Regions from separate parts of the Streptomyces sp. NPDC101237 genome, predicted to be linked through region 2. Evidence: riboswitches for the same ligand, from Rfam matches in the RefSeq annotation. Region 2 holds a riboswitch; each other region holds the start of a gene.
What was found. Region 2 has a riboswitch for cobalamin ahead of ACIRQ9_RS33830 (cobalamin biosynthesis protein). Riboswitches for the same ligand answer to the same signal wherever they lie in the genome.
Positions count from the first base shown of each region.

Region 1 (2,190 bases), on a different contig from region 2:
CCGGCATCATCCACATCAGCATCCACCTCGCCGGCGAGACCGGCCCCTGGGCCCACCGCGTCGGCTTCGACCAGACCGCGGGCGCGCTCAGCGGCATCATGCTCATGGAGGGCGAGGACGGGGTCGGCGCCGGGCCGACCAGTACACCGGCCCTGCCGTACATCAGCGTCGTCAACGACTACGTCCTGTCCTGGCTGGCGACGACCGGTGCGCTCGCCGCGCTGATGCGCCGCGCCACCGAGGGCGGCAGCTACCGGGTCACCCTCAACCTCACCCGCATCGCCACCTGGATCCTCAGCCTCGGCGTCTTCGACCGCGACTACGCGCACGCGACCGCGCTCGACCCGGACCCGGTTTCCCCGCACGCCTACCTGGACCCTGACACCTTCACCGCCGACACTCCCTGCGGCCACTACCAGGGCGTCACCGACCAGATCGTCATGTCCCGCACCCCCGGCCACTTCCGCGACGTCCTCCTCCCCCGCGGCAGCAGCGCCCCTCTGTGGCTGCCTCAGCCCAACTGACCGGCACACGCCCGCGGTCCGCTGCACCCCGAACAGCCTCCAGCGCCCCTCGGAGACGACCTCGCCCCCGTCATCGGTCACCTTCAGGGCGGTCTGGGCATCGATGGCGTACGCCGGGCCTCCGGTCGTGGCGGCCCGGCGTTCCGCCTCGGCCATGCTGTTCTCCGGGCTGTCGAGATGCGGGAAAAGGGACGGAAAGCGCGAGGATGGCGTCTGCCGCCCCCCGGCATTCCACTCGTGTCCTGAGTCACCCTCCGCATCGTGGACGCCGCACCTCCCCGCCGGGCGATACCCCCTAGGCTGGTCCCAGCAGCTGGTTCGCCCTGTCAGCCGGAGAGGGCGTCGTAAGAGGGAACCCGGTGGGAATCCGGGACTGCCCCGCAGCGGTGAGTGGGAACGAACGCCGTCATACGCACTGGGTCCGACGTACCGGACCTGGGAAGCGACGGCCAGTAGGTGCCCGCCGGGAGACCGGAGGGCGTGCCCGCGAGTCCGAAGACCTGCCGACTGCCCGCGCGCGGACCGTTCCGTGCGCGGATACCCCGGTGACCTCGTGGGCGGGTCGGCGTGCATACCAGACGGGACGACCGCGCCCTTGGCGCGCGAGGTCGCCGCCGTCCGGTGCGTCACACCCTTCGCGCTCCCCCGGTCCCCGGGATCTCAGGGATTCATCTCGCGAAGGAGATCTCCGTGACATCGAAGTCCGCAGCCGCGGCAGCACGGGCCACCGTGTACGGCTACCCCCGCCAGGGCCCTCATCGTGAACTGAAGAAGGCGATCGAGGGCTACTGGAAGGGCCGCGTCAGCGCCGACGCCCTGCGCGCCACCGCCGCCGAACTGCGCGCCACCAACTGGACGCAGCTCGCCGACGCCGGCGTCCACGAGGTGCCCACCGCCGACTTCTCGCTGTACGACCACGTCCTGGACACCACCGTCATGGTCGGCGCCGTCCCGGAACGCCACCGGGAGGCCGTGGCCGCCGACGCGCTCGACGGCTACTTCGCCATGGCCCGCGGCACCCAGGACGTCGCACCGCTCGAAATGACCAAGTGGTTCGACACGAACTACCACTACCTGGTGCCCGAGCTGGGCCCGGACACCGTCTTCACCGCGAACACCGCCCAGCAGGTCACCGAGCTGACGGAGGCTCTTGCCCTCGGCCTGGCCGCCCGCCCGGTCCTGGTCGGTCCTGTCACCTACCTCCTCCTCGCCAAGCCCGCACCCGGCGCCCCCGCCGGCTTCGCACCGCTCACCCTGCTGGACCGGCTCCTGCCGGTGTACGCCGAAGTCCTCGCCGACCTGCGGGCGGCCGGCGCCGGGTGGGCGCAGCTGGACGAGCCCGCCCTGGTCCAGGACCGCACCCCGGCCGAACTGCACTCGGCCGAGCGCGCCTACCGCGACCTCGGCGCGCTGACCGACCGGCCGAAGCTGCTGGTCGCCTCCTACTTCGACCGCCTCGGCGACGCCCTCCCCGTCCTGGCCGAGGCACCGGTCGAAGGGCTCGCGCTGGACTTCACCCAGGCCGCCGCGGGCAACCTGGAGGCGCTGGCCGCCGTCGGCGGACTGCCCGGCAAGCGGCTGGTCGCAGGCGTCGTCGACGGCCGCAACATCTGGATCAACGACCTGCAGAAGTCGCTGTCCACGCTCGGCACCCTGCTGGGCCTCG
Region 1 covers NZ_JBIWNY010000018.1:182,376-184,565, forward strand. Annotated here, with positions in the region: gene ACIRQ9_RS26645 (CoA transferase) at 1-524, shown strand, start outside; cobalamin riboswitch at 822-1,047, shown strand; gene metE (5-methyltetrahydropteroyltriglutamate--homocysteine S-methyltransferase) at 1,215-2,190, shown strand, end outside.
Region 1: it holds a riboswitch for cobalamin, as region 2 does, so the genes downstream of both, metE (5-methyltetrahydropteroyltriglutamate--homocysteine S-methyltransferase) here and ACIRQ9_RS33830 (cobalamin biosynthesis protein) in region 2, are expected to answer to the same signal.

Region 2 (2,190 bases):
GGTGCTCGACCCGACCTCCGTACGACAGCGTCCCGCCGAGCCGTACCCCGAGGGCGCCCGCGAACGACGCCTCCACCGGACCGGCGTTGGGGCTCGGATGCTTCGCGGCGTCGGACCGCCAGGCCCGCAGGGCCCCTCGCGGGTCGGTTCCGGCGACGGCGGCCAGGACGGCGGTGAGCCTGGCTCCCGGCCAGCCCGCCACGTCGTCCAGCCGCGCGGAGGCCCACCCGTACCGCCGGTACCGGGCCGACCGGTGGCCCACCATGGCGTCCAGGGTGTTGACGGCCCGGAAGCCGAGCAGCCCCGGCACTCCGGCGACGGCTCCCCACACCAGCGCGCCCACGACGGCGTCGCTGGTGTTCTCGGCCACGGACTCCACGACGGCGCGGGCGATCCCGTCGGCGTCCAGGGTCTGCGGATCGCGTCCGCACAGGTGCGGCAGCCGGGCCCGGGCCGCCTCGACGTCCCCGGCCCGCAGCGCGCGCCCGATCACACCCGCCTCACGGGCGAGCGACGTGCCGCCGACGACGGCCCAGGTGGCGGTCGCGGTGAGCACGACGGACGCCGCCGTCGACGGCCGTACGACCCGCTGGGCCAGCGCGCCCAGCGTCACGGCACCGCCCGCGCACAGCGCGGTGTGCAGCGCGCCCCAGCCGCGATGGTCCCGCCACAGCGTCCGCTCGACGGCTCCGGCCGCGCGTCCGAACGCGGCGACCGGATGGCCGCGGCGCGGATCGCCGAGCAACAGGTCGCCGAGAAGGCCGGCGGCGGCGCCGTACGCGAAGACGCGCTCGGCACCCATCGGCTCAGCCCGCCGCGGAGGCGGGAAGTGGCCGGATACTCAACCTCGTTCGGCAGCCACGCATGGCGAATTGTCCTCACTCAGGGTGTCCACGCCCTGGTTCGACGAGAACGGCGGTGAGAGTTCCTGGCTCGCGGGGACTGCTACCCCGGTGACAGTGGCGGGACCGCGCCGGATTCGCACCGGCTTCCTCTCATGCCGCCGTACTTGGCTCCGGAAGTCCACCACGCCCCCGGAAGACCCGTCAACTTGCCGTTGACCTGCGAGGGGAGTGTGTGGGAAGGCCCACACCGGCGGTTCGGCCCGGGCTTCTCGGGGCACGCCGAAGGCTCCCTCCCGCGGACCGGGAGGGAGCCTTCGGTGGTGCGGGCGATCGGCCCGCCCGGGTCAGGGCTTGGCGACGATCAGGTGGATGCCGTAGGCCACGGCGACCGCGCAGGCCGCGAAGCACAGGTAGGCGGCGGTCACGGCCACCGCCGCGGAGTTGCCCTGGGCGACGGCGCGTTCGCGGGCGGAGAGGCCTTTGATGCCGAGGGTGAAGAGGGCCACCATGCCCACGGTGACCACGAGGCTGACGCCGAAGACGGAGCCGATGGCTGCCCAGTCGATGTTCATGTCGGTTCTTCCTCGGGTGTCAGACGGTCGCGGCCGGGTCGGCGGCGGGGGCGGCGGGGGCGGCGGGGGAGGGGATGGTGGCCGTCAGGTTCTCGGTGACCGGGCCCGCGGGCGGCGGGGTGACGGCGGCCATCGCCGCGGTGACCACGCCGGCCGGCTCCGCGGGGTCGGTCTCGTTGACGTTCGCGCTGTCCACCACCTGGCGGCGGGAGAGCTTCCAGATGGCGGCGCTGGAGGCGGCGAGGAAGACGGCGACCGCCGCGGTGCCCCAGTCGCCGAGGTCCGTCACGGACTCGGCGAGCGCGCCGACGACGGCGGCCGCGGGGAGGGTGAGCACCCAGGCGACCATCATCCGGGTGGCGGTGGACCAGCGGACCGTGCCGCCCTTGCGGCCCAGGCCCGCGCCCATCACGGAGCCGGAGACGACGTGCGTGGTGGAGAGCGAGAAGCCGAGGTGGGAGGAGGCCAGGATGGCGGTGGCCGCGCTGGTCTGGGCGGCGAAGCCCTGCTGCGGCCGGAGGTCGGTCAGGCCCTTGCCCATGGTGCGGATGATCCGCCAGCCGCCGATGTAGGTGCCGAGCGCGATCGCCAGGCCGGCGGAGAGGATGACCCAGGTGGGAGGGTTCGAGCCGGGGGCGATGGAGCCGCCCGCGATCAGCGCGAGGGTGATGATGCCCATCGTCTTCTGCGCGTCGTTGGTGCCGTGCGCGAGGGAGACCAGGCCGGCGGAGGCTATCTGGCCGGCCCGGAAGCCCTTGCGGGTGGCGTTGTCG
Region 2 covers NZ_JBIWNY010000030.1:41,858-44,047, forward strand. Annotated here, with positions in the region: gene ACIRQ9_RS33830 (cobalamin biosynthesis protein) at 1-802, opposite strand, end outside; cobalamin riboswitch at 901-1,045, opposite strand; gene ACIRQ9_RS33835 (hypothetical protein) at 1,190-1,417, opposite strand; gene ACIRQ9_RS33840 (anion permease) at 1,437-2,190, opposite strand, start outside.

Region 3 (2,190 bases), on a different contig from region 2:
CTGACGGCGTTCGTGATGAACGTGGTGGTCACGGTGGTCCTGACGTTCGTCCTGAAGGCCCTGAAGGCCCCGGAGGGCATCGACGAGACGACGGCCGCGGACTACACGGCCGACGCCGGCGACCCGGGCGTGGAGAGGGAACTCCCGCCGGCCGTGGCGGAGGGCGCCCTCTGACCCGCCCCGTCGGGGGCGCGAGGACCTGCGCGGGCACCCCCTGACGACCCGCGGCGGGCCGCCGGAAAGACGTCACCACGGCGGCCCGCCGTCGTCCACACTCACGCCCATGACGATCCGCATCCGCACGGCACGGCCGACCGAGTACGACGCCCTCGGCGAGATCACCGTCCAGGCCTACCTCCGGGACGGCCTCCTCGACTACGGCGAGGACGACGAGTACCTCCCCGTTCTGAAGAACGTCGCGACCCGCGCGACCGCCGCCGAGGTCCTCGTGGCCGTGGACGGCGACACGCTCCTCGGCGGGGTCACCTTCGTCGCCGGCCCCGGCCCGATCGCCGACATCGCGCGCTCGGGCGAGGCCGAGATCAGGGCGCTCGCGGTCGCGCGCGAGGCCCGTGGCCGAGGTGCGGGCGAAGCCCTGGTGCGCGCCTGCCTCGACCGCGCGCGGGCCACGGAGGGCTGCACGGCCGTCGTCCTGTCGACCCAGCGGGGCATGCACGCCGCCCACCGGATCTACGAACGCCTCGGTTTCGTCCGCACACCCGAGCGGGACTGGAATCCCGTGCCGCACCTGGACGACGTCACTCTCCTCACCTACGAGCTGACACTCCGACACCTCCGCGACACAACATGTGGGGGTGCCACCGCGACCCGGCACTAGATGTATGCTCATGCTCGCTGTCGCCGCAGGGGAATCCGGTGCGAATCCGGAACTGTCCCGCAACGGTGTACTTGCGCACATCTGTGCGTGAGCGTCAGTCCGAGGACCTGCCGACAGCCGACGCCCGGCCGTCCGGCCCGGGTGTTCCGACGTCCGGGCCTCGTGGAGTGGGCCGGGGACGCGACACGCGTGCGTGCGCCCGTGTGCTGCCCCCTGCCCTCCGCCAGGCCCCGTGCCGAGCGAGGGAGAGCCCCACGTGACCATCGCGCCAGCCGAACCGGCTTCAGCGACCATCTCTGTGGACGAGGACGGTCCCGGCACCGCGTTGCTGCGGACCCTGACCGGGCTGACCGCCGACCTCCCCGACGCCGACCCCGGCCGGGTCGCCGCCGCCGCGCTGCGGGGCCGCTCCGCGCGGGCCGACGAGGCCGAGCTGCGCGAGCTGGCCACCGAGGCGGCCGCCGGTCTCATCTCGGAGGACCCCGCCTACTCCCGGCTCGCCGCCCGGCTGCTGACGATCTCCATCCGCGCCGAGGCCGCCTCGCAGGGCGTGACGTCCTTCACCGAGTCCGTCGCCGTCGGCCACCGCGAGGGCCTCATCGCGGACCGCACCGCCGCGTTCGCGCAGCTGCACGCGGCCCGCCTGGACGCCCTGGTCGACCCGGCCGCCGACGACCGCTTCGGCTACTTCGGCCTGCGCACCCTGCACAGCCGCTACCTGCTCCGGCACCCGATCACCCGCAAGGTCGTCGAGACCCCGCAGCACTTCATGCTCCGTGTCGCCGCCGGCCTCGCCGAGGACGACACGGCCCGCGCCCTGGACGAAGTCGCCGCGCTCTACGGGCTCATGAGCCGCCTCGACTACCTCCCCTCCTCCCCCACCCTCTTCAACTCCGGCACCCGGCACCCCCAGATGTCGTCCTGCTACCTCCTGGACTCCCCGAAGGACGAGCTGGACTCCATCTACGACCGCTACCACCAGGTGGCCCGGCTCTCCAAGCACGCCGGCGGCATCGGCCTCTCCTACAGCCGGATCCGCTCCCGGGGCTCGCTGATCCGCGGCACCAACGGGCACTCCAACGGCATCGTGCCGTTCCTCAAGACGCTCGACGCCTCGGTCGCCGCGGTGAACCAGGGCGGCCGGCGCAAGGGCGCGGCCGCGGTCTACCTGGAGACCTGGCACTCCGACATCGAGGAGTTCCTGGAGCTGCGCGACAACACCGGTGAGGACGCCCGGCGTACGCACAACCTGAACCTCGCGCACTGGATCCCGGACGAGTTCATGCGCCGGGTCAACGCCGACGAGCAGTGGTCCCTGTTCTCCCCCGCCGACGTGCCCGAGCTGGTGGACC
Region 3 covers NZ_JBIWNY010000013.1:39,983-42,172, forward strand. Annotated here, with positions in the region: gene mctP (monocarboxylate uptake permease MctP) at 1-174, shown strand, start outside; gene ACIRQ9_RS20950 (GNAT family N-acetyltransferase) at 284-838, shown strand; cobalamin riboswitch at 836-968, shown strand; gene ACIRQ9_RS20955 (ribonucleoside-diphosphate reductase subunit alpha) at 1,095-2,190, shown strand, end outside.
Region 3: it holds a riboswitch for cobalamin, as region 2 does, so the genes downstream of both, ACIRQ9_RS20955 (ribonucleoside-diphosphate reductase subunit alpha) here and ACIRQ9_RS33830 (cobalamin biosynthesis protein) in region 2, are expected to answer to the same signal.